2 regions of the Paenibacillus sp. FSL W8-0919 genome follow, and region 2 is predicted to be linked to the other one. Evidence: riboswitches for the same ligand, from Rfam matches in the RefSeq annotation. Region 2 holds a riboswitch; the other holds the start of a gene.

Region 1 (16,030 bases), 3.4 Mb from region 2:
AAGCTCGCGGCAATCGTGCCGGTCGCGGTAGAGGCCAGCGCGAAGGCCAGGCCGTGGAGGAAACGGACGATGAGCAGCACCGCTAAGCTGTTAATGATGAAATACAAACCGATTAAGACGCTGAATGAGACCAATCCGGTCAACAGCAGCGGTCTTCGTCCGACCCTCTCGATAATGCTGCCTCCGATCAGCCGCCCGATCAGCGCCCCCACCACAAAGATACTGGAAGCAAAGCCGGCCATTCCAGTCGATGCATGGAATTCCTCAGCTGCATAAGTGGGCATAATAACAACCAATAGATAAAAACAAAGAAAGAGCAGGAAATTGACGCCGAACACAATCAAAAAGTCCTTGCTCCATAAACGATCTTGGGAGTTTTCTTGCTGCAAGTTAATCACCTTTTCTTATAATGTTATCCCTGACTGTCTCCATGACACGGATGACGCTGGCTTGTTCCTCAGCGGAGACACCTTCCATAATCTCCATCTCGTAGTCATCGAATAATTGACGAATCTGCAACGCGACATCGATGCCCTTACTTGATAAACGGATTCGCTTCTCCCGCTTGTCCGATGCCGGGATCTGCTCCACATAACCCAACTTGATCAATGCGTTCACCGTTCTAGTCACCGTGGGCTTCTCTACATACAAAACTTTGGACAATTCCACCAAGGTCATCGATTGGTTCGCGTCCAGATAATACATGATCGACCACTGGGCATAATACAGCCCAAAAACCTCGAGCCGCCGGTTCAGTTCATTGACGAACGGGCGGTACAGTCTGAAGTACTGCTGAAAAAAATGTCGGTGGGTGCTCATGGGGAAACCTCCATCCAATTGGTTACTCAAGGTAACTATTTGATTATAGAGTAGTGTTCCGAAAATGTCCAGACATAATGTCTGGTATTCTGATCCTTTTACTCGACGATGCATCAGTTCACCTAACAATGCCCATCGACCGTTTTTCAACACAGGTTATTCAGAATATATTCAGATTCATATGATTTAATTGGTATATTCCATCCGTCTTCTAGACAGATATTACAGGATTTGTGTGGTGAGGATGAATTGACGTTATCGGAAATACAACAAGAAGCGCTGGAACAGGCCAAGAAGCATGGGAGACTTGTCCGCTGGAAGAAAGGCGGATACTGGACGTATGAGGGTGTCTTGACGAAGGCAAGCGGTGATTCGCCATCTGTACCCAACTTGGAATGGTATTGCCGAACCAATACGATTTTCGCGCTTGTTAGGCGCGGGTACATTACAATGGATAATTGGAGCAGCTGTTCGCTCGTACAGAAAAATGATTGAATCCAAGCACCTGACTTGAAATGGCTTCCCTTAAAGCTGGAAGCACCATATCTTTAAGCAAATAACCCCAGAAGGTCGAGAATCGACATCCGGGGTTCTATTTTTTATGGAGGACTTATTACTCATGGCTTGGTTTATTTAACTTTGCGCACTTTCTATTGATCTCTTCCTCATGGCTTTTTAATTCCATGTAACGGACAATCAGCTTATCGAACGACTGCGAAAGTGCGACAACATCTTGATGTACGAATTCAAGACTGCCGGCCATTCGCTCAAGTTCCCTCCTGAGATATTCGAGCTCGTCGGATACATGCTTCAGTTCGTTCTCTATAGAAACCATCACATCCACCCACCCCCATCGTAGCAAGTGATTTATGACAGCTGCCAACGTTTTTGCGGCAAACCTTCTCAAACAGAGAGTTGATCGCTCATTCCTAAACGAACAAACCGTTAAAGCATGCTCCTCTTCATGAAATGTTGAAGGCTACCCGATTCAGTTTCTGCAGCGGCGTCAGGTCAGCAGGGTTATCTAAAATAAACAGTTCCCTATTCAATCGTTGTCGCATGGCGGATCAGAGGTTTCCGTCGTATTCGGCCAATTGCAGGGATCGTGGTTGCATATGAGCGTCCACAACAGCCTCTGCAGCTTCGCGTCACCACCCTTTCGATGGGTTTGCGATAGATTGTACGAATTATGAATTAGTTTAAATTTTAACTATCTGTCATCAGTGGCTTGCCTATAATTATAAAATTTTACTTTAATAAATAAAATACCCATAATTGGGTAATTAGTGCTTGTGTATTGCCTATATCTTCATGTAAATTTTCTTAGGAATGCCCCTTTATGATTGACTCTCGTTTTGGCGTATATCTTTTTGATGAAAGTACGGACCGTGCTTTGACTGATTCCATAAATATCCGCAATTTCAGGCACGTTTTTATTTTCCAGCCATTCGTAGGCGATTTCTTTCTCGCGGTTTGTTAATTCATATTGGTCAAAGAGTGAGTAGGTCAGCTCTTTTTGTAGCATGGGATCCTTTTGGGGTAACTTTTCTTCAATATTTTTGGCCAGATGTTCAATGAGGGGCAGTACAAATGTAACCTCGTGAAAGTAATGAAAACAGAGGCTGAGGTAGCCTATAATAACATGATTTATTCGTATTGGCGTGCAAACGCAGGACAGCTCTGCAAACAATTTATTGCTGTGCTCGGCGCCGATTACGACTGAGACCGATTGATTTTCCATGGATAACGCAATGGCATTGATTCCCGCCTTGTTCATAGCAGAAGATGTTCCGATTTTCAAATGATTTCTTTCAAAATAACCTTTTAACAGCTCCGTCCCGCAATAATCGATAACGGTTCCCTCTGGGTCCGCAATCACAAATAATATTCCTGGTTTCCTCTTGCAACAGATACAGGATTTCTTTTCGCTCGATCAGCCTTTCTTTAATTTCAGAGATGCTGAGGATATTAGGAAAATGATCGTTTACTTTCAGCAATGTTCTTTGGCCCATTATTTTCCCTTCTTCCTTGTTAAGAATAAGTGATTAATAATGAAATCGATCTCCTATTTATCGCCGCTGTGAAGATTCGGTAGCTCTTAGCGAAAAATAAAAAACCTCCATCCATGAAGATTACCATAGCAAAATAGGACGGAGGCTTCCGTCGTATTCGGCAACTGGCTGGCATCACGTATCTTAGCAGATTCGCATTAGCCCCTATAGCTTTGCGTCGCCACTTTTCAGTGGGTTTGCTATTATCGTACGAAACGATTCGATTGGTTTGCTGTCAAAGACGCTGCCGCATGAATATTCCTTGTTATCCGCTGAGAGTCGAACTGCTGTAGTTATACCGCGCTGCGGGAAATCATGTTCCGCATCATTCACCTCCTTTCAGGCAATTGACCGTAACTTTTAAGGAACAGGCAGTTACTGCAGGAGCCTCCCTATAAAAATTTGTGAACAACAAATAGCCTCCGTCAGCTTGTAGACATAGGTAGTAACTAGCAAGAAGTGACGGAGGCTTCCGTCGTATTCGGCAACTGGCTGGCATCGCGGTTCTATGCAGAACCCCATTAGCCCCTATAGCTTTGCGTCGCCACTTTTCAGTGGGTTTGCGATTATCGTACGAACGATTCAATTGTCGAAAGATACAACATATAGTTCTGAATGAATGACCTAATCAAACTATAACTTACATTGTTTTTCATTGAATATAGGCTTCATGACTCAAATTCCCGACAATTTCCTGCTGGATTTTGTAATTTTTTGTCACAAAGTAACTAGCAGAGCGTGTAATATGTCAAAATAACCAGCTTCTCCATGATTTAAAAAAGCTTTGCCGCTTCGGCTGCCCGCCGAAGGCCTTCCTCAATGATTTCCTCGCTTCGATCCCGGAATTGATTATGCCCCTCAATGATAATCGTAGTAATGTCGGTAATCCCGAACACGTTGAGATGATTTTTTACGAAGCTGACCGCCATCTCGGATGGATCGCCCTCCGCATAGATCCCGCCTCTAGCATTCAGCAGTGCTGCTTTTTTGTCACCCAACAGACCGACCAAGCCCTGCTCCGTATATTTGAACGTTTTACGCGGATGATGCATGTAGTCCAGGTAGGCATGCAGCACTGCAGGAACCGTCAGATTCCAGAGCGGGAAGGCAAACACCAATTTGTCGGCGGCAAGAAATTGCTCCAAGTGCCGGTTGACGATGTCCCGAACGGCCTGCTCTTCCTCCGAAAGCTCCATGCCCATGGCTGACTTGAAATTCCCGCTAATCATAATGTCGTCCAGAAGGGGAATGCGTTCCTGATACAGGTCGACCTCAACCACCGCATCATTCGGATGTGCCTCGCGGTAGCTATTGAAAAATGCGTCGTATAATCTGCTTGTGACGGCCCCTTGGCGGTTGTTGGCTTTAATGAATAAAGTGGTTGTCATTAGAATCTCCTCCTATATTTCCTATTTGTAATGAATGGACTCGAAAGCATGCGATATCAGCTTCCCGCCGCTCTTATATGACCGTGCTCCGTTTTCCCGAACCGTAGGGAATAGAACATCAGCATGGCGAGCAGCAGCCCGGCTAGCACCAAATAAATATTGCTGTAAACCTGCCCCTCGGCATAGGCATACAAGGGGTTCCACGATACCTCGGAGCGGATATCGAGCATTGTTCCGTACACACCGGAAGCGATCCCCGCCGAAATAAAATTCAGCATCTGCATCAATCCCATCCCGATGCCGGCTTGCTCTTTCGCTAAGCTAAGGGAGACGGAGTTGGATAGTGCAATCATCCCGAACGTCTGCCCGACATTACCTAGAATCAGGAAGAGAGCAACCGCGACGGCTGAAATGGCGGAGAACGTGGATAAGAGTACAAAGCAAGCGACCAACATAATCATGGCGGTTAGAAACAGATCCGTGTTCCCTTTGGCATCGGCCAGCTTTCCCCCTGTCTTCCCGAGCAGAGCGGAGGCCGCGGCGGCCGGCACCATGACAAATCCGATCCAACCTGGAGGCAGCGCATGAATCTCTGCCAGCAGCAACGGGCTTAGAAAATGCAGCGCAAAGGCCGCGCCGCTGAACAGAAACATGATGACAAGCCTAACCGAATACTCTTGATTCCGGAACAAAACCGGGCTCACGAACGGGACGGATGCACGATGAATCCGGACAATGAACAACGCGGCTACCAGCAGTCCGGCTAGCGGAAGCCACCAGATTCCGTTCGTTATTCCCAGCAGCAGACAAGTGATCGCGACAGCCAGCAGGCCGCCTCCCAGCAGGTCGAATGATCCTGGAAACTGAGGGTCTTCGTCCTTCAGATATTTCCGGTAAAAAGGAAGCGTGATGAGAATCAGCAAAGGGATGCTGAACAGCCAGCGCCAATGAGCAAAGCCGGCCACTAGCGAGGACACCACCGGCCCAAGCGCGCTGCCGATGGACAATCCAATAAAGGCTGTCGCCATGGCTGCTCCTCTTCGCTCCGGCGGGAAGTAGCGAATCGGTATAAGCGTTGCCGCCGCCGGTATCGCCGCCGCGCCGATCGCCTGAAGGCATCTTGCGGCAAGGACCATCCAGAATGCCTGGGAGACGAGGCCGACCAGAGAGCCGGCCGCGAACAGCAGCAGACCGAATGACAGCAAATTTTTGAGCTGGTAGCGTTCCGTCAGCTTCCCGTACAGAACCGTGCCGATCCCGTACAGCAGGGAATACGAGGAAGTTACCCAGCTAACCTGAGCGGTGCTCAAGCTGAATTCCTCCCGCATGTCCGGCAGGACAAAGTTAAACATCAATCCGCTCATAGCGGACAGACACAGCGTGAACATGAGGACACGCATCAGCTTCCGAGTCTCCATTAAAGCTTCACCCTCCTTGTGAGTAGAAAATTTTAAACAGCGAGATTAGCATGTCTGTCAGTACTTACTGACGTATGCTTTGAAAAAAACTAGGGGGTTAACGCCCTAGCAAAAATCCGCACACTCTCCTCAATAAAGTCATCCAGCGTTACGGAAGGAAATATCTCCTTGGAATCCAGCTCGTTCATGAACGCGCCAAAGTTCATCATCATAAACGAGATCGCCCGCAGCTCGGGATCTCCGGCAACCAGCTTCCCCTTCTCCGTCATGATCGTAAAATATTTCGTCAACACGTCCAGAAACTGCTTCGGATGCTTGCTGGTCATCTCTCGAAGTCCCGGGAGATGATCACTCTCCTTGATGCTGATCGTGATCAGCTTGCGGTTCCGGATCATCAAGTCATGGTACGTCCGGCTGATCAGAATCAGATCCGCAGTAAGCTCTCCCGTGAGCTTCTCCGCGAAAAGCTTCGTCATTTCTTGACCGTAATGATAGCGTTCGAACGCCATCTCCAGGAGATTTCGCTTGCTGCCGAACTTTCGGAATAGAGTCTTCTCGCTGAGCCCGGCTGCCGAGGCAATCTCCTGCGTCGTGACGCCGTTGTAGCCCTTCCGGGATATCAGATCGATTGCGGCCTGCAGCAGCTTGTCGTCACTGCTTATATGTTGATCTCTACTCATGAAAGTCCCCCCTTCCTACATGAATGTCAGTACTGACTGTCATTCGATGGACTTATCATATTTTACATTGTCTGATTTGTCAAACGGAATTTTAATTGGATTTGCTTGCTTACTCCGCCGGCTCGCCGGCCGCTTCCCACCGGTCGATCTCGGAACGAACCCGAGGCGCAACCTCCGTACCGAGCAGCTCGATCGCCCTCATGACCTCTTCATGCGGCATCGAGCCGACCGGCACGTGCAGCATAAACCGGGTAATACCCACATGCTTGCGAAGATGGATGATCTTCTGAGCGACCGTCTCCGGATCGCCTACATAGAGGGCTCCCTCGAAGCTGCGTGCAGCATCGAAACGGGCGCGATCATAGTAACCCCAGCCGCGCTCCCGGCCGAGCACGTTCATGGCCGCCTGGGTGGAGGGAAAGAACTTATCCGCGGCAAGCTCCGTATCCTCCGCGATAAATCCATGGGAATGCGAGGCGACCGGAAGCTTCGATACATCATGCCCTGCATGGGCGGCCGCTTCTTTATACAGCTTCACGAGCGGGGCGAACTGCAGCGGGCTCCCGCCAATGATCGCCAGCACGAGCGGCAGGCCGAGCAGGCCGGCCCGGACGACGGATTCGGAGTTGCCGCCGCTGCCGATCCATACGGGCAGGGGGTTCTGCACAGGACGCGGATATACGCCCAGATTATGGATGGCCGGGCGATGCCGGCCCTCCCAGGTCACCCGCTCCGACTCCCGAATTTTTAACAACAGCTCCAGCTTCTCTTCAAACAGCTCATCGTAATCATGAAGATCATAGCCGAACAAAGGAAAGGATTCGATGAATGAGCCCCGCCCGGCCATGATTTCCGCGCGTCCGTTCGAAATCGCGTCCAGCGTGGCGAAGTCCTGGAATACCCGTACCGGATCCGCTGATGACAGCACCGTCACCGCGCTTGTCAGCCGGATCCACTTGGTCCGGGAGGCAGCAGCCGCAAGCACGACCGCAGGGGACGAGGCCGCATAATCTTGGCGATGATGCTCGCCTACTCCATATACATCCAAGCCGACCTGGTCGGCCAGCACAATTTCCTCCACGACCTCGCGCAGCCTTTGGGCGTGGCTGATCAATTCGCCGGTGTGAACGTCCGGCACGGTTTCAACAAACGAGCTAATTCCGATTTCCATCATCGGTTCCTCCTAGTAACGTATCGTTATGTGTATGTTTCACAGACGCTATATTTTCTTTAGTTAATATATCTTTATATTGAACGTTTACGCATCTTTTTTCAAGTGGAAAAACGTCAGGGCTGCAGCCTAAGGTTATCGGCATCAACAGATTCAAAAAAAAGACCGGCACTTCTCCCGAAGGCCGGTCTCTCCCTATGCGGTTTATTTCTTGGCAAGCAAGTATTCCTCGAGGCGGTCCCAAGTTTGCGTAATGCCTTCCTCCATGCCCATTTCGAGCACCTTCTTAAGCTCATCCGCGGATTGATATACGGTCCGGGAGACGATCTTCGTTCTTCCGTCCAGCTCCTCGAATGTCATCGTTGTTGTGGACGCTGGAAGTTCCTCGGAAGTATTGCCTTCGGCATCGGAGAAATAATCGGTGTAAACGATTTTGGTAGGCTTCTCAATCTCATGGTAGACCGATTTCCCCCATGACTCCATGCCATAAAATTCTCCTTGATTCTTATCCATGCACGTCATGCAATAATGCCATGAACCGCCGGGACGAAAATCCATGTTCGACACGGTTGTCTCCCAGCCACGCGGACCCCACCAGTGCTTCAGATGCTCCCCGTCCGAGAACACCTCGAATACGAGCTCTCGCGGCGCGTCGAATACACGCTCCAACACAATTACAGGTCCTTCCACTCGGGTAATCATTTTGCTTGTCATCATCATTTCCTCCTCAAGTTTAAGTTAGGCTATGGGTCCTTCTTCTCGCCCGATTGCAATTTCTTCAAGTATGCGTCCAAGCTGTCAAAACGTTCATTCCATATTCTGCGGTAATCATTCAGCCATGCATCCAGCTCTTGAAAGGGCTCCGAGCGAAGCATGTAGTTTCGCCTGTTCGCTTCCGCCTGAACCTCTACCAATCCGGCCTCCAGCAGCACCTTCAGATGCTTCGAAGCCTGAGGCTGGCGAATCTGCAGACGTTCGGCGATATCACCCACCGTCATCGGACCTCCGAGGAGCAGCTCTACAATCGCAAGACGGCTCGGCTCGGCTAATGCACTAAATATCGCTTGCTTCATTCCTGGTGGTGACGGTTATAGAACCGAAGCTTCGGGGAATACGGCTTTTGTCTACTGTCTATTCCAGCCACCAACATCACCTCGATGCGTTTATTTGATTATGCCGTGTTCTTGAATTGAATATACCACACTAGGAATATTCCTGTAAAGGAATATTTATTTTGTTCACATCACTTATGCATTCAGCCGCTATATTCGCCTTCCTTCCCCCCCGCTTCTCCATTCCATTAACATCGGTCACACCTGCATGGGCTTCTGCATAGCATATGATGAAAATCATAAATCACCATTCGTATAGGATTGTACAAACCAACGAATGTATCTGCTGCCTATACGGATGCAAGCTTGCAGAGGGCCGGTAGCCAAGCGGTGGCCACTGCCGTTTGCAGACTCTTGCAAGCCGTGCATGGCAGCATGAATCCCATGAAGGAGTGAAGTTATATGGCATTTTTGCCGCCGCAAGGACCACCAGAACTGCAAGGACCCCAAGGACCGCCTGGGCCGCCAGGACTGTTGGGACCACCGGGACTGCAAGGAATGCAGCAAGGACCGACATCCCCTCCTCCCCAGTTCATTCCCCAGAACCCCGCCGCAACTTCCGTCACCGGAGCTGGCCCTTCAACCTTTGCGGTTGATCCCGGCGCCATTCGGGGCTGTCTGTTCCGGTTCACGTTTATATGGCCTAGACGCGGGAGGGGCTTTTGGTTCTTCCCAACGTTCGTAGGACGTACTTCTGTAGCAGGTTTCCGGTGGACCGGAAGCACCTGGGTATTCTCGGGCTTTGATTTAAGAAGAATCGAGTCCTTTACTTGCTTTTAATAGTCCGGATCCGACATAGTATCCGCGACTGGCGATGATCATGCCGAAACATGGAATAATTGCCTGAATCAAAAAAAGGGATTGCTGTTCTTCGGCAGCACTCCCTTCCCCAAGCCAATTCCAAAGAGCAACGTACACCGGCTTACACAACCGTTTAGCGGTGTCGAAACGACCGTACCCTCCCCGTACAACGATTGGACAAGCTCTTCTCTCCAAATAATAACTTGATTATATTTCATCATCGTTAAATAATATGTAGCAGGCCTGCTTAAACCGATTATAAAGATTGGGATTATCAATATATTAGAAGCAGCAGAAAGGTTGACAGAACACAATGGCATTATCCCAGCAGCTTAGTAACAGCAATCCATCCATTAAACAACCGTTTCCCGTGTCCATTCTATCGCTTACGGTCGGCGCGTTTGCGATTGGCATGACGGAGTTCGTCATCATGGGAATTCTACCGAATGTCGCCGCAGATCTAAACGTCAGCATCGCGATGGCGGGCCAGCTGATCACGATGTACGCTTTGGGGGTTGCCGTCGGCGCTCCCATCCTGACGATTCTTACGCATAAAATTCCGCAGAAGAAGCTCCTTCTTCTGCTAATGGGACTATTCATATTCGGCAACGGAATCTCCGTGTTTGCACCGAATTATGCCGTTCTCATGGGCGCCCGGATGCTGACGGCGTTAACGCACGGCACCTTCTTCGGGGTCGGCGCGGTGATCGCCTCCGGCCTCGTTCGCCCGGACAAACGGGCTGGCGCCGTCTCCATTATGATGGCCGGCTTGACGATCGCCAATATAATCGGCGTCCCGCTCGGTACCTTCATCGGTCAACAGATGGGCTGGCGCGCCTCCTTCGGCGCAATTGCCATCATGGGCGTCCTTGCGCTGGTCGGCATCCTGATCTTCATTCCGCAGATTCGCCAGGAGCAGTCTTCAGGCATTGTCCAGCAGGTGAAGGAGCTTTTGAAGCCCAAGCTGACGCTGTTTCTGCTCATTGGCGCGCTCGGCAATGCCGGCCTGTTCGCGGTGTTTACCTACATCGCTTCCCTGCTGATCGAGATTACGGGATACGCGGAGGCAAGCGTCACGTGGATCCTCATTTTATTCGGCTGCGGCGTTACGCTGGGCAACATCGTTGGCGGGAAGCTGGCCGATTGGAAGCTCATGCCTTCGATCCTAAGCATCTATTTCGCGACCGCCGTCATCCTGGCGATCCTGACGTTCACCATTCACCAGCCGATATTGGCTGTGGTAACCATTGTGCTGTGGGGAGCGGCCTCATTCGCCGTCATGCCCGGCCTGCAAATTCGGGTGATGAACTTGGCGCAGGGAGCGCCAGCGCTCGCCTCAACCTCCTCCCATTCCGCCGGCAACTTGGGGAATGCGGCCGGGGCTTTCATCGGAGGGCTTGTCATCACGCATCTAAGCCTGAACGCCCTGCCTTGGGTAGGGGCCATTCTGGCGGGAATCGCCTTCTTATTGGGCCTCGCCTGCTATATCTCCGAGCGCAAGACCGGGGATGCAGCCGTGAAGGCATGAGACGAGGTATGCCAGAATAGTTAATGATGTGCTTCCTGGCTTTTTCTTGAAGATAGACCATATCTAAAATTCCGAGGAGGTCCTCCATGCCGCGACTTATGAAGTTCAGCCTCATATTCGCAGCCATTGCAGCTGTACTCTATGTCATGATCTATGATTTCGGATTCCCCAAATTTCCGTATGAGATCCGAATGAGCTATCCTGCCGTACAGTACACTGCGGAAGATCCCTCCTCTGCCGTTCCTACGACCATCGAAATTGAGGGAACTTATTATCGCCGGTTGTTCCAAGAGCCGCTGTTCGACGGATCGATTCGGGTCCCTCTGTATGACTTCACGATGAGCTCTGATCCTGATACTGAGTATCCGCTGTATCGTTATGACCGCATATACGAAGACCCGCAGGGAAGCAGCAATGACACCTATATCTCCTTCTTGAATTATCCATCGTACACGTTCAAATCGAATGGCGCGATTGATAGCGTAACGATCGAGACGCTCGGTCAGCTATACATGAAGGACCGCTTTCAGCAAGTATTGATTCAAGTCACCCGCGATCCGGACGTAGACGCGAATCCATGGTTCATCGTCGCTCCGGCAGCGACCATCGAGGAGGCCGAGCAGCTGCGGAAACACATACTTCCCTAGGCTCTGTTCATAGGCGGCATACTTATCGTCAAGCCTGCTGAAGATCACCCGGCCTTTTACTCATAAATCGCTCCAACCATTGAATGTCCATGGCAAAAAGCCCCGGATTCCCTATAATTAAGGAATCCGGGGCTTTTCAATTTCAACTCGGCGCTTCCCTGCTTAAGCTTAGGATCGGTTTTCCAGCTCAATCTTCAGCGCCTCATAGTGCTCCATCAGCTCGCCCATAATCGGATGCTCGCCCGCAATGCCCGTATACTTGGACGCCGTATCGCTTGGTCCGATCTCGCGAACGGAGCGCTGCAGCTCAGCGCTTTCCGGGTCCTCAGGCACGTCGAACAGCAGCGCGGCCGCCATCGATTTGGCCAGGCTTTTGTATGCCAGTCCGCTTTCGAAGGCCAGCATGGCCGGGGACACGAGACGGTCCCCGGGCGACAGCTTCCGGATCGGGGAGCGTCCTACGCGCACCACCTCATCGGTAAGAGCCGGGTTGCGGAAACGGTCCAGAATGGTTGCAATGTATGCCTGATGCTCCGCCGGATTGAAGCCGTGCTTGTGGATCAGCGCCGCGCCGGTCTCATCCAGGACGGCACGGACATGCTTCGCCACCTCATCGTCCTTCACCGCATCCTGAATCGTCTCGTATCCTTTCAGGAAACCGATGTAGGCAGCGGAGCAGTGCCCGGTATTCACCGTGAACAGCTTGCGTTCAATGTACGGCTCCAGCCGGTCCACATAATGCACGCCCTCGACCGGCTTGAAGCCATCCAGCATCTGCGAACGGTCCACTGCCCACTCATAGAAAGGCTCGACAACCACCTTGAGCCGGTCCTCATGCTGCTGGAGCGGTACAATCCGGTCAACGGCCGCATCCGGGAACGCAATGCTGGAATCCGCCTTCCGTCTCGTCTCCTCATCCAGCAGGCCATAGACATGCTCTTTCAGCTGGGTGCTGCCGCCGATGGCATTCTCGCAAGCGATAATGTGAAGCGGAGCAGCCTCCCCCTGCAGCCGGAGCTTTAGTCCTTCCGCAATCGTAGGCGCGATAAACTTCAAAATATTGACGCCTACCGCCGTTGTCACAATATCGGCTTCCGCAACTGCCCGCGCAGCCGCTTCGGGCTCCGAGGCGCTGTTCAGCGCAGTGATGCCCTTGACCACCGTCGTCTCCTGACCTTCGCTGGCAAGCGTCACCGGATACTCCCCGCGTGCTTTCAGCTCGGATACCAGCTCTTCGTTCACATCGACGAAGCAAACCTCGTAGCCTGCTTGAGACAGAAGAAGTCCGATAAACCCGCGCCCGATGTTGCCTGCTCCGAAATGGACCGCCTTCATGCGCCCATTCCCCCTTCGAAGATGGCGAGGATCTCCTCCTCCGTCGAAGCGTTCATAACCTTCTCAATGCTCTCGTCATCGGTGAAGATCATCGCTACATTCGTCAAAATCTCCATATGGTCGCCGCCGGCAGCCGCAATGCCGATAACGATGAAGGCCGGCTCGTCGCCGCCAAAATCAACGCCCTCCGGGAAGCGAACGATGGACAGGCCCGTAGAAGCGACCATGCCCTTGGCTTCTTTCGTGCCATGAGGTATGGCGAGGCCGCCGCCCATGTACGTGGAGGCGATCTCTTCGCGCTCCAGCATTTTGTCCACATAGTCCTCCGACACATGGCCCGCCTTCACCAGCAGGTTGCCTGCCATGCGAATCGCTTCGCTCTTGCTGCTCGCCTGAGCGTTCAAAATCACTTTTTCTTTCGACAGTATGTTGGTCATCGTTAATCTCCCTCTTTCTATAGTCTATGTTCGATTTGTCCGTGTACTTATGGTCTATGATTCAAAAAATGCTGCAGCTCCTCCGCCAAGAAGGAGCGTATCTCTTCTTCGCTGCCCTGCTCCATCAGCTCGATCAGCTCGGAGCCGAGCAGCATCGCGCTAATCTCGCTCAGCACCTCCAGACTCTCCTTCGGGAGCTGCTTCGGGGCGAGCATCAGCAGGATGACGTCGGCCTCCAGCCCCTCTTCGAGCGGAACGGGCTCCGCCAAACGGAAGAGCGTGATTGAAGGCTTCGCAATGTGCCGGCTCCGGGTATGGAACAGCGCGAGCCTCGTCTCGGGGATGAGCTGCGTGCCCATCCGTTCCCGCTCAAGCAGGCGGTTCACCACGCTCCCCGGATCATGTACCGCCTCCAACGCATGCATGCGCGATAACGCGTCTGTCAGCGTTCCTTCCAGATCCGCCGGAGCATTATCCAGGCGGTATACATGGAAGCCGTCTAACAGCGCCACGATTTCGTTCATGAGCGCGGCCTGCATCCGCAATCGCTCGAAGGATGCGGCCTTGCGCTCATCTTGCCCTGCGGCAGCAGCGCCTCCGCTGCCCCCTGCCGGCTTTGTCGCCGCGCGCTGGAGGAAATGGAGCAGACGCTCCTTATCATCTGCCGTAAGCAGCGGGCTCAGCCGGATGTATTTATCTTTTGAAAGGGGCAGGTCAATCGTGGAAATAATCAGATCATACTGCTCCTCCGGCATCCGCGCCGCTTCATACCATGACGCGTTGCCGAGAACCTCGATCTGAGGCATCTCCTTGCGCAGCCGGGTTCCAAGAAGCCTGGATGAGCTTAGCCCGCTTGAGCAGACGAGAATCGCCCTCACAGGCTGCTCCGGCTGATTCAGCCGTTCAATGGATGCGCCGAAATGCATGACGAGAAAGCCGATCTCTTCATCAGGCACATCCAGCCCGTTTCGGATTTCATCCACCGCCTGACGGACGATGCCGAACAGCTCCTCGTAATCCTTGCGGATCGGACTCAGCAGCGGATTACGGATGCGGGTGCCCTCCCGGAGCCGCTTCATTGCGGCACCCAGATGCTCCACCAATCCGGCCCGAAGCGTCCGGTCCTCTTGAAAATCCAGCCCTGTCCGCTTCGCCACCGCTTCGGTCAACCGGTGCGCAATCTCCACCATTTCGACATCGGAATGGGCGAGCTCGATAATCTCCGACATTTCGCCCGCTGCGTCAAACAATTTTGCGATATAAACAACCTCTGCGTCGGAGAGCCTTAGGTCCAGCGTATTTTCCAGCCGGACGGCAAAGCTTCTTGCGTCAGCCAGCATCGCTTTTGCGCTTCCTGCCTCCTCGGGCCGGATGGATTCAATCGGACGCCCCTGCCGAATTCGGCTTACGGTGACCGATAGAGCGATCAGCATCCGTGTGTAGGCTTCTTCGGTTAAGCTCTCCGTCCAGCTCCAGCCCATATCCCATAGGGCTCTTTCAACGTCCAGAAGGACAGGCTTGTCGATCATGGACAGCAGGCGGGCGATGGCGGGATGACTGTAGTCTTCGTAGCCGTCTCCGACCAGATCGGAGTAATCCACATGCTCATCGGCCAGCCTGCAGATTGCCCACCGCTTGCCGCTCTCCGCCCCTTCGATCTCGACGCCATATCCCCTGCGCCGGATCAGCGACAGTCCGAACCGCTTCATCCACGGCTCGACCTCATCCAGATCATTGCTGATGGTCGGAACCGTGACCTTCAAGCTGTGGGCCAAGGCAAACAGCTTAACCGGCTCCTCGGCTTCCAGCAGCGCGCAGAGCAGAAGGATTTTCCGCTCTTCCCCGGAGTAATCTGCGGGCTTGCCTGCGATCAGCCGTGCCCGAAGGCTTGCTTCGGCCCCGGGCGCCTTGCTCTCCAGCCGGATGCCCGTTCCCGACTTTTTGTAAAGCAGTACCCCCGCACCCTGTAGATGCTCCTCAACGGCTTCCAGCTCCCGATGGACCGTTCTGACGCTGACCCCGATCTCAGACGCGATCTCTGCAGCCGTCATGCCCTCCGGTCTGTCGAGCAAGAGCAGAAGCAGCTGGCGCTGCCGGGCAGTTATAGGTTCCAGATCCATGCCTCCCTTCTGCACGAAATGGAGACAACGCCGGCGTATAGGCGCCAGCGTGTCATATCGTTACTGCAATATTAATCTTTCAGACGTTCCACAAGCTCATCATATCTCGGGCTCTTCAGGAAGTTGTCGATCGAGATATGCTCCGCATTCGGATTTTTGGCGATGGCCCGTTCCGTCAGCGTCTTCTGCGTGATGACGATATCCGCATCGTCCGGAATTTCGCTGACCGCCGAGTTCACGACGGTAATGTTCACGCCGGCCTGCTGCAGCTTCTTCCGGAGGACGGAAGCGCCCATCGCGCTCGAGCCCATGCCTGCGTCGCAAGCGAATACGATTTTGTTGATATTCGTCTTATCCGCGTTAGCGACAGCAGCTGCGGCAGGAGCGACTTGATCATTCATGCCGCCTGTCTTCATCGCCTTCATTTTCGCAGAGGCTTCTTCCAGGTTCGGCTCCTCTTCACCCTTCTTACCCGTTTTGAGCAGCACTGCCGCAACGAGGAAGGATGCGATCGTCGCCGTGA
Region 2 (16,030 bases):
GAAGCATGTAGGCAATCCCCTTAAACCAACCGCCCACCAGATGAAGATCAAACCATGTCCCGCTCAGCCATGCGCTGAGATTCGTCAATAAAGCTCCGCATACGCCCCCGACGACCTTATCGTTAAACATGCTTCCTGCAAGCAGACCAATGCCGATAAATAAAATGGCTACCGGAATCAGCACCACGATGGACAGCAGAACATTGAAATGGAGGACCAGTCCCAAGAAGGCTGCCGCGATAAAGGTTATCGTTATTTGAAGAACCGCCATCGGAATTAAAGGTAACGTGTATCCCAGGATATAGTCCGGAGCCGTTAATGGAGCCGTAAATAATCGCATTAAAAATGAAGTGCTTCTGTCCTTAGCAATGAGCATCCCTGAAAAAAGCGAGATGAACGATAATCCGAATACGGCGACTCCCGGAACCAGCTGATCGATAGCAAACAATTCAACTTGAATATTCGATTGCAGCGCCGTTAAGAGCAGCAAAATGACCAGTGGAAAACCAATACCGAAAGCCATATTCAACGGATCCCGAATCATTTCCTTCCGGTTTCGTGCGGAAAATGCTGCCGTCTTCATCCAGTTGCCTCCTCTAGTGTTGCCAAAGATACGAATGCATCCTCTAGCGATCCCGTGCTAGTCTTTGCCGTCAATTCAGCCGTCGTACCGACAGCCCTCAGTTTACCTTTCGACATGACTCCGATGCGATCCGAGAGCGCTTCCGCCTCCTCCATGTAATGTGTTGTTAAAATGATGGTAATATTGCCTTTTAGTTTTTCAATGGCTGACCACAACTGCCTTCTAGCGATAACATCCAAGCCCAAGGTAGGCTCATCGAGAAACAGGATTTGGGGATCAGAAATCAGCGCCATTGCAATGCTAAGCCGTCTTTGCATACCACCTGATAACGTTTTTGCTTTGTTTGGGGACACCTCTGCAAGACTGAAGGTGTCGAGCATTTCCTGTACTTTCAAGGCTGTTTCTTTCCGGTCGAATCCATAGATTTTTGCAGTAAACTCGAGGTTTTCCTTGACGGACAAGTTGCGAGCGACTGCCGTTTCCTGCGGCGAAATGTTAATCTTCTCCTTCACCGCAAAGGGATTGGAGATAATGCTGTCTCCCAATAGAATCGCATCGCCGCTGGTAGGTTTGCTCAGACAAGTCAGCATCTTGATGGTCGTTGTTTTTCCTGCGCCGTTCACGCCAAGCAGCGTGAACAACTCGCCCTGCTTTATCGAGAGATTGAGCGAATCGACGGCCGTTTTGGTTTTGTATCTCTTGGATAAATTCTTCGTTTCAATAGCTAACACTCATCTTCCTCCTCGTCGTTCTGCGATTGAAGGATCTCCTCGGCAAACTGCAGCAAGCCTTCGCTCTTCAAAATGGCGATTCCCTGCGCTTCATCCCCCAGAACCACAAGCCTGTCCCCAGGACGGATATCGAATATGTCTCTTGCCTTTTTGGGTATCACGATCTGTCCCCGGTCTCCAACCTTTACCATCCCGAACATGTGCTTTCCCTTCGGCCGAATCCCTATTTTGACATGCTTATCGGAATTTTTGACCAAGTCATCCAATACAACATCGTAAAGTTCCGCCAACGCCAAGCAATTTTGAATATCCGGCACGGTCTCTCCATTTTCCCATTTAGCTACAGCTTGCCTGGACACGCCGATCTTTTCAGCCACTTCTTCTTGAGTCAATCGGTGCAGCTTGCGCATGGTTTTTAAATTCATACTAATCATATTTTTCACATCCCTTGTCTTCATTATATCGATCTGAATGGAATGCACCACCAATGCTCATTAACATGAAATGTTGTTCTCGGTTGCCTTTTACGGTGATGTTCAAAGGGTGCTTTATGCCATAGCGGTATTGTTCGGCCGTAAAAAAGAAGCCGCGTTATCCGCGGCCCCTCTCCTTGCTCTCAATATTACTGCGTTTTTTAATGGGAAATGGTCACTTCCGTATCTGCATTTTTCGATACCTTAGGCTGTTTAAGCACCAAGAAAGCTACTACGATGCCAAGCACCGTAGTGACAGCCGCAATTTGAAACGCAGTCCGGATCGCTTGGTTAAGCTCCGTCGCCATCATGGTTTCGAGACTTTCGTTCGTACCCATACCAGCCGAAATCATGGCCATGATCACGGCCAAGCCTACTGCACCTCCAATTTGCTGGCCGGTCGAAATGAGCGCGGAAGCAACGCCCTGTACTTTAGGATCCACTCCCGTGCTTCCGGCGATAAACATCGTTGTAAACACAAGCGCTTGGCCGAGGCCGATAATAACCGTGCCTGGTATGATCCCCCACGCCGTCCCTGTTTCCGACAGTCTTGTCAGAAGTAAAAAACCGATCGTTCCCAGACCCATGCCGGCAGCGATTGTACCTGCTACGCCGATCCTAGTGAGTATTCTGTTAATGAACCGGGCACCAAGTAAAGCGCTAAGCGTAAGCGGCAGGAAGCTAAGGCCGGATTGAATGGCCGAATAGTGCAAGACACCCTGCGTATACAGCGTCAGAAAGTAGTACAGTGACCCGAACGAGGCCGACAACAGAAATGCAGTGAGTGCTGCTCCGGTCAAATTGCGATTACGGAACAATCCGAAGGAAATCAATGGCTCTTTCGTACGCCGCTCAATGATTATGAAAGCGAGAAACAGCACCGCTCCAAGCAGCACATAAGGAAGTGTCGATGCACTGAACCAGCCTTCCACCGGTGACTGTATTAGATAATATACGACGAGCATTAACCCAGCAGTAACGGAGATCGTTCCGGCAGCATCATAGTGCCTGGTTGCCGTGGATACCTTGCTCTCGGCAAGTACAATGGGTGCAAGAATAATGACGATAAGCGCGATTGGCACGTTAACGAAGAAGGTTGCTTCCCATCCGATATAGCTGGTGAGCACACCGCCAAGGAGTAATCCAAGCGACAAGCCTACACCGCCCATGGAAGCCCATATGCCCATTGCACGGTTACGTTCCGCTCCTTCGTTAAAGTTAGACACAATCAATGACAACGTTGCGGGAGAGAGCAGAGCTCCTCCAAGACCCTGCACCCCTCTTGCGACGATGAGCATCAGCTGCGATTCAGATAATCCTCCAAGCAGCGAACCTAGGCCAAAGAGTGCCATAGCGATTATAAACATGCGCCGTCTGCCAAGAAGATCCGATAAGCGCCCGCCAAGCAGCAAGAAACCGCCGTAAGCGAGTGAAAATGCACTGACGACCCATTGCAGATGGTTTGCCGAAAACCCGAGTTCGTTGCCGAGAGACGGCATCGCTACAAAAATTATGGTGTAATCGAGTGCCATAACGAGCTGGGAGATGGCTAGAATGAAAAGTGCCAAGCCTTTGAATTTACTTGAACTCATATACAATTTCCCCTTCCATTTTATAGACTAAACGATCTAATATAAACATAATTAGGAACCAATCGATCTAATATGCGCAATATTATAGACCAATCGATCTAATATATGCGCGATTGTAGACTTGAATGATCCAAAATGATCGCCATTACGGACTGATCATTCTATTATTCGCATGAAAAAATGAAGCGCGAAAAAGGACGCTTCATTTATGATCAAGTACAGATAGAGTAACTGAAGCAACTTGTTCGATGACGAGAGGGTCGTCCGTTAATTTTGCTACTTGCGTCAGTGCATAACGCGAATGGTATAAATATCGTGCCAGCGAGCGAAGATCCTGATTCAATCCTAACTCTCCCTGCTCTTGGCCACGGGCTAGTGCCTCGTATAGCGCTTGCTCCAAACGAATCTTATCTTGCTCGAAAATCTGTGCAATCTCGGGATCATGAGGTACCTGATCAATTGCGCTATGCAGAATTAGGCACTCCTTGCGGCGCTGCTCATCCTTCAAAGTATCGACGATAATCGCAAAGATTTCGGCAATCGTACCCTTGACAGGGCCTGGTTGAGCCAAATGGGCGATGACGGCAGATGATTTCTCGTCCAGGTAATACTTAACCGCTTTGATAAAGAGATCTCGCTTCGTTCCGTAGGTGTCATACAAGCTTTGTCTCGCTATACCCAATCCTTCGAGCAAAAGCTGCAGTGACGTGCCTTCATAACCGTAATGACCGAATACTTCCATAGCCTTATGTAGGACCAGTGTCGTGTCAAATTCTTTGTTCCTTGCCAATTTTCGTCTGCCTCCTTCACTCCCATAATACTATCGTTATCGGATTATTCAGTCAAGAATGAGGGTTCAAGAAATCGACTTTCCAGACCGTTCGGTCTATATTGATTAAAAAAATACAGTGCTTCAACTACATTGTCTTATTAGCACCTCCTTTTGATGGCTTCATCATATCAATTATAGATCGTTCAGTCAATAATAAACCATAAAATTTTCTTCTCGAACTTTGCCGTTCAGTGCTTAAGCATAGGACGGGATGCTGCAAGAAATAAAGCTCTCCCTGCCCAGGTTACTGGACAAGAAGAGCCGAAGTACAACGTGCTATTGTTTCATGTTCATCCGTTTGCGACCTAACCATACACCGAAAGCGATCAGCCCGAGACCCGCTAAATAGAACGGATAAGGACTCGATTCACCCGTTTTTGGAAGCATCGGAACCGTTGGCTGCGGTGTCGAAGCGTTCTCAGACGGAGTTGGTGCATCCGGCTTTTGAGGCTCAGGCTCGACGCCTCCTCGCGGAATATCCTCTTCGTCAATATCGACGGCAGGTGTTTCCGGTTCTGTCGGAGGTGTCTCAGGCGTTTGAGGCGTTGTTGGTTCACCTCTTGGAACATCCTCGTCCGGCACCTCTACCTCACCGGTCGGATTGCCAGGATTCGTTGGGTTCCCCGGATTACCTGGATCCGTCGGATTGCCAGGATTCGTTGGGTTCCCCGGATTTCCTGGGTCCGTCGGATTGCCTGGATCCGTTGGGTTCCCCGGATTTCCTGGGTCCGTCGGATTGCCCGGATCGGTTGGGCTCCCCGGGTAGCCTGGATCGGTCGGATTGCCAGGATCCGTTGGGTTTTCAGGATCTGTTGGATCTGTTGGATCCGTAGGCTCGCCAGGTATAACCGGCTCTTCCTTGCGGTTTGTAACGATCATTTTCTTAACATTATCTTGATTCTTGATGCTGGAGTCAATCGTTACGTCCCACTTCGCTTGCTCGATCTTATATCCTTCAGGAGCAGCCAGCTCTTCCAAAATATACTCGTCGTACAGCAGCTTTGTGAACAGGATCTTGCCTTCCTCGTCCGAGGATTTTACGATCGGCGCACGTTTGCCAGCTTTGTCGTAAAGCGCAAACTTGACTCCCGCCAGCGGCTTCGTCTGTTCGTCCTGATCCACCTTCGTTACTTCCAGGCTTCCCGTTACGCCGCCTCCCGAACCTGAACCGGAGGAAGTACGGACAATAACCTCTTCCGTCGTTTCCCGGATCTCCGTCTTCAGCTGATCTCCTTCAAGAGCCACCTTATTCTGTACTGCCTCTTTATCTTCAGCAATAATGAACGACTGATATTCCAAAATATAGGCCGTAGAGATGTCATTTGTGAATTTCAACTCGAATGTCTCTTTATCACCATCAAGCCTATGGATGGTTAAGGTATAATCCTTCCCTTTAGTCAGTTCTTGGGCTTTTTCCGCTTTTCCGTTTGCATTGATCTTGGTCGCATACAAGCGGAAGGAATCCTCGATCAAGATCTGGTTCGGACTTGGATTATCGATAATTTTTGCGTTGGAAATATGCGACTGACCTTCGTTGATGCGAATTTCCCAGTCGATTTTGTTTCCGTTCTGGGAGCCGCTCTTCTTCACATATTCCCCGCCGTGAGGAATCGTTACGCTGGCGTTCCATGTTGCCTTTTTCGCGCTGCCATCGGACAGCTCCGCAGTATTATCGATTTTGTTGACAATCAATGTACCTTCCAGCGATGTTTTGAATTCAATCCAGTATGCGGATGAGATCGGGCCGACAAAGCGAATGGACAGCTTGTTGCCATTAGCTTCTGATGGTCCTGTCACTTCATATTGAGAAGCGGGAACTAGCGAGCCCTTCTGAACGCCATTCCGTCCTCCAGTCAGCTTCATTTCATAGACCTTGACCGAACCCGGAACAAGCTTCTGATCCTGCTGCAGCACATCGGTAACGATCGCTTCCTGAAGCGAATCAAGATTATAGTTCATCTTGACGTTCCACGTAATTTCTTTGCTGATCGGATTGTAGCTGCCGTCTTTACCGCCGTTATTTTTCGTATAACCATCAGCGGAGAAGCTTGCATCCCGCACAATCGGGCCTTTCACCTTGCCTTCCTCGACCCATGTCATCGAGGCTCTGTTTAAAAAGTCCCATTTGCGATCCTTCAGCCAGTTGATGTTAAACTTCGTTTCATATTCGATCGTATAGGTGGTGTCAATCTTGGAGAACTCGATGATAAAGCCTTCGCGTAAATCATTGTACTTCACCGTGTACTCGCTCGCTGGAACGACTTTACCGTCCGCTTTTACGATTACCGAATCCGGAACGAATTCAAGTCCGCCTTGCGGGAACGTATCCGTGATGACTACATTCTCCATGATGTATTTGGTGCCGTCCGGCTTTTTATCGCCATTGACGGTAATTATCCACTTCGCGGCTTTTGTGTCAAAATTGACGTTCGAGGATCCTTTTACCAGGGCACGGCTTCCGTAGCCCGGAGCCGTTACTTCCTTAGACGCTTCACCCGATACGACTTTGTTCTTGACTGCGTTCCCCTCGGAGCTCAAGCGATCGACCGGCTCCGTCTGGTAAACAATCGTATAAGGCGAATCGATATCCTTCTTGAATTGTAGCTCGAATCCGTGCTTACCTTTCGCTACAGCGGTGTATTCATCCGCTGATACCAAAGCGCTGGCATCCTTCGAATCCCCGTTATACACCTTCAGCGAATCGGCAATCCAGGAATGGTTCTCGCTAACTTGGTCCGTAATGATGGCTTGAGCGCTCGGAATCTTCTTCTCGTTGAAATTGTATTTCACCGTCCAAGTGATGATCCCCGTGTCCTTGTCCTGGCTATATGTCTTATCCAAGAAACTGCCGCGATCTACTGTTACTGTAGCCGTCGATTGGGCATTTTCCATCCCGTCGCCAGATAGAACTGCGGTGTTCTCAAAACGGGACTGTTCGCCGACAAGCTTCGTCGAAAAGCGAATTTCGTAGGCTTTGCTGATCGTCTCATCCAAGAATGCAAGCTCCAGCTTGCCGCCACCGCCTGTTTGGACGGTGTACTTGCCGGCATCCAGCCGTTCGCCAAGAACCGCCGAGCCGTCACCGTTAACCTGCAGATTGTATACCTCAACGGAATCCCCGATGAGCTCCAAGCCTTCAGGCATTTCATCGGTGATGACCGCGTGCTTGACCTTATTGAGCGACTTGTTGATCTGTACCGTCCAATCGATCCGGTCTTTGCCAATCGCTTTTCCTTGCTTCTCGATCAGCTTTCCGCCTTGCGGCTTCAGATTCACGACGACGGTCTGAACCCCGCCCTTTATCGGAATAGCAATAATGATTTCCGTGCTTCCTTTAAGAACTTCCTTCTTGAACTCTGTACGAATTTCCAGCTTGCCGCTGATGTTGGAATGGCTCTCCACGTAATCGTTGAAGGTCATCACAACCTTGCCGCTGCGGTCCACCGTAAAACGGCCGACTTCACCCTGACCGGCAACGAGCGGCGAGTCAATGTCCGTGAAGATTTCAAACTGCTGCGGCAGATCGAAGGTAAAGGTGTCCCCGTTCTTATAGTTGTGACCGTTCGGCAGCTCCCATTCGTAGCCTAGATTAACGGCTGCACCGATATCCAGGCTGCTGTCCGGATTATAAACGGCATCAATGACGGTGCCATCCATGTCGGTTAACACAACTTTGGTTAAAATGCTATCATTATTGATTTCTGATTCGGACGGGCCATAAACATCATCCGTCACTCCATACACTGAATCCTGCACGCTTACCGGTTCTGGAACATTAGTCGATGCATTGACCGTCCAGTCCGATCCTCCAAACCACGTTTGGATCATAAGCAGCAGAGCCAATACGATTCCACTTACTTTTTTCTTCATGATCTCTCCCTCAGCCTCTCCATTACCCTCAATATATTTGGTTCCGATGTCGCTTTCGCGTGCGCAAATCGAGCCAACCATCTCTCGGATCATATGCCGATAAGAGATTTGTTCGTCCATCACCTCCGCATACTTTTATTTGGCGCACGATACATTGGTGCCTGTATTTTCCTTAAGAACCAATTGAGCTTCTAGCATTGTAACGCCCGATTCTGAATATTTTCTGAATAAAAACCCGAATAAGCCTTGGACAATGGTCCAAAGCTTAAGGTTTTAGCTATAAAATTATTTTAATAATACTTGGCTGCAGAATAGCGAGATGCCTCTTTAATCATTTTGAAACCGGCACCCTTGCTCTTCCATCCCGCATCAACGGTCGTGTCGATCGTTACCCACCGCCCGTTCAGGTAAACCTCATTCCAAGCGTGGTAAACGTCAACATAATCCGTTGTCCCCATTACAAGCTTAGTCGGAATGTCCACGCTCCGCAGCATGGATGCGAACAGAGAGGCGTAATCATAACACATGCCTTTTTTCCCTGACAGCGTGCGGTCAATATCGGGAAGATAGTCCGTCAGCTCACTGGATGCGAGTGCTTTGTCGTACCGGATCGTATCGACGATATATTCGTGGATCAGCTTTACTTTTTCCTCGTCGGTGTCTGCGGACCGAGTTAGCTTCTTTGCAAGCTGAGCCGCCTTGTCGCTTGAACGCCAATCGATGTTTTGTACCGAGTTCAAAAATACCTTGCTGCTATTGGTCAGTTGAAGCTTAACTTCCGCTTCTTGAACGATCTTATACTTGGTACCGTTGACCTGCTCCAGCACTTTTATGGTATAACGACCGTTTCCCATTTGCAGCGGAAAGGTCTCCTGCTGCTTGTCCGCTAAAAGCGTATATGTATACTTGTTTTGCCCTTTTGCAATCATAAGCTTCGTCTTCACGTCCGCTTTCACGTCATAGCGAACGGCGATGACTCCGCGATCAAGCTGCTCCAGATCCAGCCAATCTCCCGTTTGGGAAGCATGTACAACCGGAGCCAATACGAATAACGCAATAAACCCTACAATAGCCAACACCATGTTGCGCATACTATAAACTCCCTTCGGTAGCCAGGCTGCCATTGACGGTTCATCAAGAAGGCCCTGTGGCTTTGCGTCCTTATCTTTCGACAAGTTTGCCGTTATCGTAGTAGAGTTTTCAAAGAATTAATTGAATAAAAATCTCATATAAAAAACAAAAAAAGCATCTTCGTTCGGTAGCTGGCTGCCATTGATGGTTTATCAAGAAGGCCCTATAGCTTTGCGTCCTTGCCTTTCGACAAGTTTGCCATTTATCGTGAGTAGCTTTATGTGAGTTCATCATACCAAATATCTCTAATTCTATCAAGCAAATTTTGAGATTCATAGACGAGGATCGACAACAAAAAAACGTCTCCACTGAGACGCTCTTTTGTCAATTCCGCTTGATCATCAATCCATTAGGGGAGTCCTTAGAGGGACAGCTCCTTTTTTAACCGATCGAGCTGCAGCAGGTGGTGCCTGTAATGCATCTCTACCAGCAGAAACCACTCTTTGGCGTTTAAGGCTCCGAATCCGGGATGAGGAATCGTGATGCTGCTGTCTGCTTGACGCACAACCGGTTCCGTTCGCTTCATCCGCTCCGCTACGCCCTGAAGACCTTCAACTAACTGCTCTTTGCTCATCGGCTGCTGCGGCGTGTACTGCGGAGACGCCGGAATTCGTATCCTGACAGGCGGAAAACTTCCGAGCTCGAATACCGTCTTGCCTCTCTCCGTTTTTTCCCCAGGGGATTCGACGGCCGTTTCGTTTCCGGCCAAACATTGGTCGACATTGCGCAGATGCATATATTGAGCCGATTGAATCAAATGCATGTACATTTGCCCAATGGACCATTCCTCTTCGTTCGGCTTGATATGCAGCTCCTCCAGCTCCAGGTGTCCCAGCTCGTTTAAATACATCGCTACTGTTGTTTCAAACGCCTGCAAAGCTTCTACTGTATTTCTCATCATGATATCTCCTCTTCCATCTGGTATATACCCAATATAAAAAAACGCTCCTGACAACAGCGTGTCAGTAGCGTTTTCGTATTTTTTCAGCTTCTTCACGAATCCGGTTACGAAAGGAATCAGGTTCCAGCACCTCCACGTCCCCACCCCAGCTGAGAATATAGGGGAGCAATTCTTCCGGCTGTCTGACTCGAAAGCGGACCAGAAGACCGTGTTCCCTTTGCTCAGAAGCTTCGATATAGAAGCTCGCGGTCTCGGTGATTTTATCGGCAATTTCCGGATTTACTTGAATCGTCACATGAACGTTACGATCGTCAGGCGGACGATATTGACTCAGCTTAAATCCTTGGGGAAGGTTAAACCTTTCCTCTAGGACCGTAACATCCCTCATGCGCGATAATCGGAAATGACGGATCTCCTGACGCAGCTCGCAGCGTGCGATCATGATCCAATTCCCTTGGACGAGCACAAGGCCATATGGAGCAACGATCCGGTCGCTCATCCGTTTTCCATCCGAATCCGGTATTTTTTTCAGGTAACGCATCCTTATCTTCCGCCGCTCCAAAATGGCACCCCGAACCTGTCCAAGCTCGTTCTCCCCCTGCCCGCCGGGATGAAGAAACTGCATCGTTTCCCGGACATCCGCTGAGGCCTCACGAATGGGTTCAGGAAGTATCGCTTCAATCTTGCTTCGAGCTGCCCTCGCAGCTGCTTTGTAGTCGCCATCCAGCCGCTGCTCAATCATATCCGTCCCCATGAGCAATGCCACCGCCTCTTCCGCAGTAAAACCAACCGGCGGCAAAAAGTACCCTTCCATTAGGGAATACCCATGCCCTGGAGACCCAAGTATCGGAACCCCTGCTTCGCTGAGCGCTTGCATGTCTCGATATATTGTCCGCACGCTTGTCTCGAAATGGGCAGCCAAATCTTCCGCCCGCAGCACCTTGCTCCGCTGCAATTCAAGCATGATGGCGAACTGGCGCTCGGTTTTGTTCATCGTTTCTCCCCTCCGCTAATACATAAAAACCCGGAAAACGGACAACCAACATTGTCTGTCTTCCGGGATCATAAATGGGACCTGGTCAATTATCCATATTACGGACCATTGCTTTATGAGATGAAGCTTAATTCAGCTTTGACCGATTCTGTTGCTGGGTTATTCTCAATTTCTCAGGGGTAACATCGTCACCATTCGGGTCTACAACCTTCAGGGTAGACATCGTGGAGAGAACCTGGCCCCGGATGTCTTTCAAGTATTCCTGGCGAAGCTTTTGCTGTTCGGTATATTCTTCTTGGGTCAATCCTTCGGATTTCTGCTTGCGGCTCAGTTCATTGATTCTATGCAATGAAGGAATGGTCATCGTTATCGTTCATCCTTCCATATAATTAAGATGTAATTGTTAGTTTACTGTAAAAGGATTGAACTTGCAATAGAACCAGTCCCGGCCTTCCTGGGATGAAGAGGTGGTTGCGTAAGCGAAAAACACATCGAACAAATTGGATTCGATGTGTTTTTCAATTGATCTCAATGTAAATATCTTATTCATCACTTTGGATTACCTATTTCATTTTCCATGGAACCTGGTCTTTGATTGATTGTCTTCTATTGATTGCGAAGAGCCTTTGCATCGCGAAGTAAATAACCCGCAGCCTCGGCAGCTATATGTTTTCCTTTCTGTGCACGTACTTCTTGAATGAAACTGCTAAGGTTTTGCTTTTGTAATTTCTTCAGCAAACTGTTGGCGATGCCTTGGTTGTCAATCCACCCCACGTCTGCGAAACGGTGAACTAACTCCTCAAGCGTCTCGTAACTTGTGTTGACTTGAAACTCAATAGACTTTGTTGCAGCATTCCCTGCCAAATCAAAGGCCGTTACCGTAAAGGTATGTGTTCCAAGATCAAGCTTGTACATTGGGATATCACTTACAGTGTTTAGCACTTTCCCGTCCAGCATTACTTCTGTTTTCTTATTGTCGATTCCGGTCAGGCTGTCGGAGAGCTCAAATTTCGGTTGAAATATACCTGTGTTGTATTCAGATGTGACAACGCGATGGATCGTAATTTCAGGAGCCGTCCAATCGACGGTAACGCTGCTGGCAGCCTTATAGTTCCCGTCCTCCGTCGCTGCCGTAATGACTGCTTTCCCTTCCCCTACTGCTGTCACCAATCCGTTATCGTCAACCGTAACGACCTGAGCTTGATCCGTACTCCATGAAATCTTTTTATTGCTCGCGTTGTCAGGCTCAATCGTGGCGAGTAACTTAGTTGTGCGATCCGACAAAGAATTAAAGGTCAACGCTGGTCTATCGAGCGAAATTCCTGTAACGGGTACGGATTCAGAGGAATAGCTAACAATAAGCTCATTAAGCGCAATGTTTCCCCATATCCGATTCGCATCGTTAACCTTCAATCGAAGTTTATAGGCGTTAACCGTTGGAAAAGTAACCGTATGCCGTTCTTTGGTGCTGTCGTTCAGCTTCCATTCAATCCTTGCATTGGATAAAGCCGTGTTCCAGCTGCTGCCATCGTAATACTCAACATCGAAATGAGTAATCCCTTGGCCAATGCCGAAGAAGGTAACCAAAGTGACTTCGTTGACGGGCACAGCATTTTCGCCATAGTCTAGCGTGATATAACCTGGAAAGCTCACATCACCCGTACTCCCCCACGCCGAGTTTAAATTATTGTCGATAATATTGGCAATTGTGCCTGCTCCTGTAGCAAAGGTCGTGCTCACCATGTCCTTGGATAAATCCGGATTGTTGTACAGTTCTAGCTCGTTCAGGGCAATACGTCCCGATTGGCGGTTCCCCTCATTTACTTTCAATCTTATTTTAGAAAATCGAGTGAGCGGGAATTCCACGGTTTTGATCTCGTCCGAGCCATCATTCATATCCCAAGTCAGGTGAATATTCGTCCGAACTGGAATCCATGCAGAACCGTTACTATATTCAAGATCAAAATTCGTGATTCCCATTTCTGTACCGAATCTTGTATTTAACTTCAATTGGTTGGCAGAAATCGTTTGATCACCGAAATCGAGCGTAATATAGTTCGGGAATGAAGGCGAAGGATCGGTAGACCAAGCCATGTCATAATAGTTATCGTTGATGTTTTCTATGGGCTGCGAAGTTGATGTTGCAAAGGTCGTACTTGCAGCTGCCTGTGTAGCTAGATTGTCAACTGGCGTGCTATCGGGCCGTTTCGGAACAATGACGATCGGATCCGGCATATCTCCCGCTGGAGGAACGGTACCGCCGTATTCGTAGGCACCAATATCGGGAGCCCCATTGTATAATGGATTGCCGTAATAATCCCGCCCCCCATTATCGTTAATGCGAATGCCTGCGCCGATTAAAGGCGAAATCGGTTGCAATTGGTACCCATCTACGGTATCCATACCGTTGCCGCCGCTTCCGGGATCCACGAACCTTGGGTCGCCGGTCACCGCATGCGCATCGGCCTGTACCAGCGTGTTCCCACCGTAATAAGCGTTATAGTCAAACGTTTGGCCCGTCAAATCCCATCCTTTATCACCGACACTGTAATACACATTGTTATAGTTTTTAATATTGCGCGGAGCACCTGAAGCCTTGGTGAAATAATCGCTCATGACCGGATTGCCTGATGATTCTCCTACGTAAACGGTATTGTTGTAGTTGTAGACATGATCAATTGAACCGCTGTACCTGAAGATACTTTTTCTATCGTTTTGACTGATGTTATACCTAACGATTGTATTGATCGTGTAATAGGTATCGTTAACAAAAAGCATAAAGCCGCCGGCGTTATCATGGCTGTAATTATACTGGACGAGCGAATTGATGTTCCCTGCATCCACGTCGAAGCCATGGCCGTCTTCTGCTCCGTTAACGCTTGCAAAAGATTCGTTGAATTGAACGAGATTGTTGTCCGCATAAGCCCACCAAATCGAAGCATTCGTGGCCAGGTAAGTGGCTTGCTGCACCGTGTTATGCTCGACAATCGCTCCATCAGTAACATTCCAAGCAATCCCGCCCGTGGCGGCTCTAATGACGGTATTGTTGGCAATTTTCACTTGGGTAGACGGCGTCCACGGCCCGTAAGGCTTCGGTACCCAAGGCCATAAATCGCCCATCCCATAGCGCAAAATGCAGTTAGAACCTATGAAAATCCCATAGGCATCCACATCCGTTAATGTATTTCCGTCAATGAGAATATCGTTAAACGCACTTGGCGTATTCGACCCGACTGAATCGAAAATAATTCCGCCGGAACGTGTGGTATAGGAACCATCGACATCATGGATGTTCATATTTTTAATATGAATATGATTCAGTATGCCCGCTTCCTCATTTAAGATATAGACACCTCGTCTTTGTCCCCGCGGATTCTCCCAATCCCGATCAAAAGGCAATGGCGAGCTGTTGGTCACCTCCAAATTGTTGATTTCCCAATATTGCTGGTTTTTCAAAAAGACGGCTTCAAGTTCAGTCGTTACACCGGCGATTAACGGCTTACTACCGGTTCCGTACATATCAATAATGATTGGCCGTCCGTTCTCGCCGGAACCTTTTGGCCACAGTCTGCCGTTCCAGCTCTCCCCGGCTTTAAACAAAATCTTGTCGCCTGGAGAAAAAGTAGTCGCATTGACCTTATCCAGCGATTTCCATGCAGCGTCTTGGGTTGTGCCGCTATTCTTGTCGTCTCCTCCGGTGCTGTCCACATAATACGTTGTTCCGGCAGCATTCGCTGGTTCAGGCAAAGCGGTGAAGAACGTACAGAACAAGGAGAAAATCGAAACCATGCAAATCACTTTTTTCATATACCTTGGCCTCAAAGCATATCATCCCTTCATTTTTTATTTATGTAAAATCAACTATATAAGTTGAACAAAATGAATGGATCGATGTCAGGGCATGTACGTAAAATGTTCCTGCAATCGCTGTTGGTTTCAGATTTCTTGATTGTATATAAGCTAGTACAGTAGAAATCTGAAACCAAAGGCGACCGTTCCACTTTTTCGGAATCATTTTACTCCCTTGCCTGCGTCGTATTCTTATAATCAACTTATATAGGACGTTACATCTTGAAGTTTTGGTAGGACTCTTCGTTCACAACAACCTGCGCATCTGCAATTCGCGTGCGCACATACTCTTCATATCTGTGATCAATGTAATCTCTTAACACCTGTTCCTTGATCTCATCAAATGACAGGAAATTCGAGTCAGCCTTCTCATTTTCAATACATTGAATTAAATGAAAATGGCCGTTTTCTTCAATAATTCCGCTAACTTCACCTATTTGAAGCTTTTCGGCTGCTTGAGCAACCGGACTCCTAGCGTTATGTCTGTAACTATCCAGATTGTATGATTGCTCCGTAACTTTCCCCTCATGACCGAGTTCTTTGGCTGCTTGCTCAAATGACAATCCCGATGCAATTTTCCCCAGAACCGCATTCATTCTCTTCTTTTTCTGACGTTTGAGCTCCTTATCGGTACTCAGGTTAGCATCAAGAAAAGACAAGGATATTTGCTGCACCTTCACAGTTGCCGACGCTCTGTACAACTTATCTTTTTTGGTCTCGAAGAACGTTCTCATTTGCTGTTCAGTCGGCTTCCATTCCTGTTCCATCAGGCGGTTTTTGACGGATAAAATGGAATTTCCCATCACATATTCTAAATAAGCCTCCTCGGTGTATTGGGCGGGTCCGAAAACCACTTGGTTATTTTTGATGGCTTTTCGTCTTCTCTCGTTTTCATGATTGAGATTATGTATGAAACTGTCGTAACTGATTTCAGACAGCACTCCCTGCTCCTTGGCGATGATTTGCTGAATTTTTAGACTCACGCTATTTTCCAGTGCCTTCTCTTTTAACAACTCTAGCGGAATTTCTCCTCCGTAAGAAGTGGTCCAAAATGTGGCCGACTGCCCAGCATCA

Evidence for each region. Region 2 has a riboswitch for cyclic di-GMP ahead of NST44_RS21995 (transglutaminase-like domain-containing protein). Riboswitches for the same ligand answer to the same signal wherever they lie in the genome.
Region 1: another riboswitch for cyclic di-GMP. It lies ahead of NST44_RS06270 (helix-turn-helix transcriptional regulator); the one in region 2 lies ahead of NST44_RS21995 (transglutaminase-like domain-containing protein).

What each region holds. Positions count from the first base shown of each region.
Region 1 is NZ_JBBOPV010000001.1:1,428,266-1,444,295, reverse strand. It holds gene NST44_RS06290 (MFS transporter) at 1-398, opposite strand, end outside; gene NST44_RS06285 (MarR family winged helix-turn-helix transcriptional regulator) at 391-819, opposite strand; gene NST44_RS06280 (hypothetical protein) at 1,069-1,314, shown strand; gene NST44_RS06275 (aspartyl-phosphate phosphatase Spo0E family protein) at 1,433-1,654, opposite strand; gene NST44_RS06270 (helix-turn-helix transcriptional regulator) at 2,129-2,698, opposite strand; cyclic di-GMP riboswitch class I at 2,988-3,082, opposite strand; cyclic di-GMP riboswitch class I at 3,351-3,445, opposite strand; gene NST44_RS06265 (FMN-dependent NADH-azoreductase) at 3,644-4,258, opposite strand; gene NST44_RS06260 (MFS transporter) at 4,315-5,676, opposite strand; gene NST44_RS06255 (TetR/AcrR family transcriptional regulator) at 5,766-6,356, opposite strand; gene NST44_RS06250 (LLM class flavin-dependent oxidoreductase) at 6,466-7,527, opposite strand; gene NST44_RS06245 (SRPBCC domain-containing protein) at 7,732-8,244, opposite strand; gene NST44_RS06240 (ArsR/SmtB family transcription factor) at 8,271-8,600, opposite strand; gene NST44_RS06235 (MFS transporter) at 9,754-10,968, shown strand; gene NST44_RS06230 (hypothetical protein) at 11,055-11,615, shown strand; gene NST44_RS06225 (mannitol-1-phosphate 5-dehydrogenase) at 11,784-12,950, opposite strand; gene NST44_RS06220 (PTS sugar transporter subunit IIA) at 12,947-13,387, opposite strand; gene NST44_RS06215 (BglG family transcription antiterminator) at 13,435-15,507, opposite strand; gene NST44_RS06210 (PTS mannitol transporter subunit IICB) at 15,579-16,030, opposite strand, start outside.
Region 2 is NZ_JBBOPV010000001.1:4,851,369-4,867,398, forward strand. It holds gene NST44_RS21965 (ABC transporter permease) at 1-583, opposite strand, end outside; gene NST44_RS21970 (ABC transporter ATP-binding protein) at 580-1,314, opposite strand; gene NST44_RS21975 (helix-turn-helix transcriptional regulator) at 1,308-1,748, opposite strand; gene NST44_RS21980 (MFS transporter) at 1,949-3,379, opposite strand; gene NST44_RS21985 (TetR/AcrR family transcriptional regulator) at 3,582-4,169, opposite strand; gene NST44_RS21990 (collagen binding domain-containing protein) at 4,488-8,201, opposite strand; gene NST44_RS21995 (transglutaminase-like domain-containing protein) at 8,372-9,172, opposite strand; cyclic di-GMP riboswitch class I at 9,186-9,273, opposite strand; cyclic di-GMP riboswitch class I at 9,336-9,422, opposite strand; gene NST44_RS22000 (DinB family protein) at 9,574-10,110, opposite strand; gene NST44_RS22005 (helix-turn-helix transcriptional regulator) at 10,175-11,107, opposite strand; gene NST44_RS22010 (DUF896 domain-containing protein) at 11,235-11,471, opposite strand; gene NST44_RS22015 (discoidin domain-containing protein) at 11,714-14,914, opposite strand; gene NST44_RS22020 (peptidylprolyl isomerase) at 15,172-16,030, opposite strand, start outside.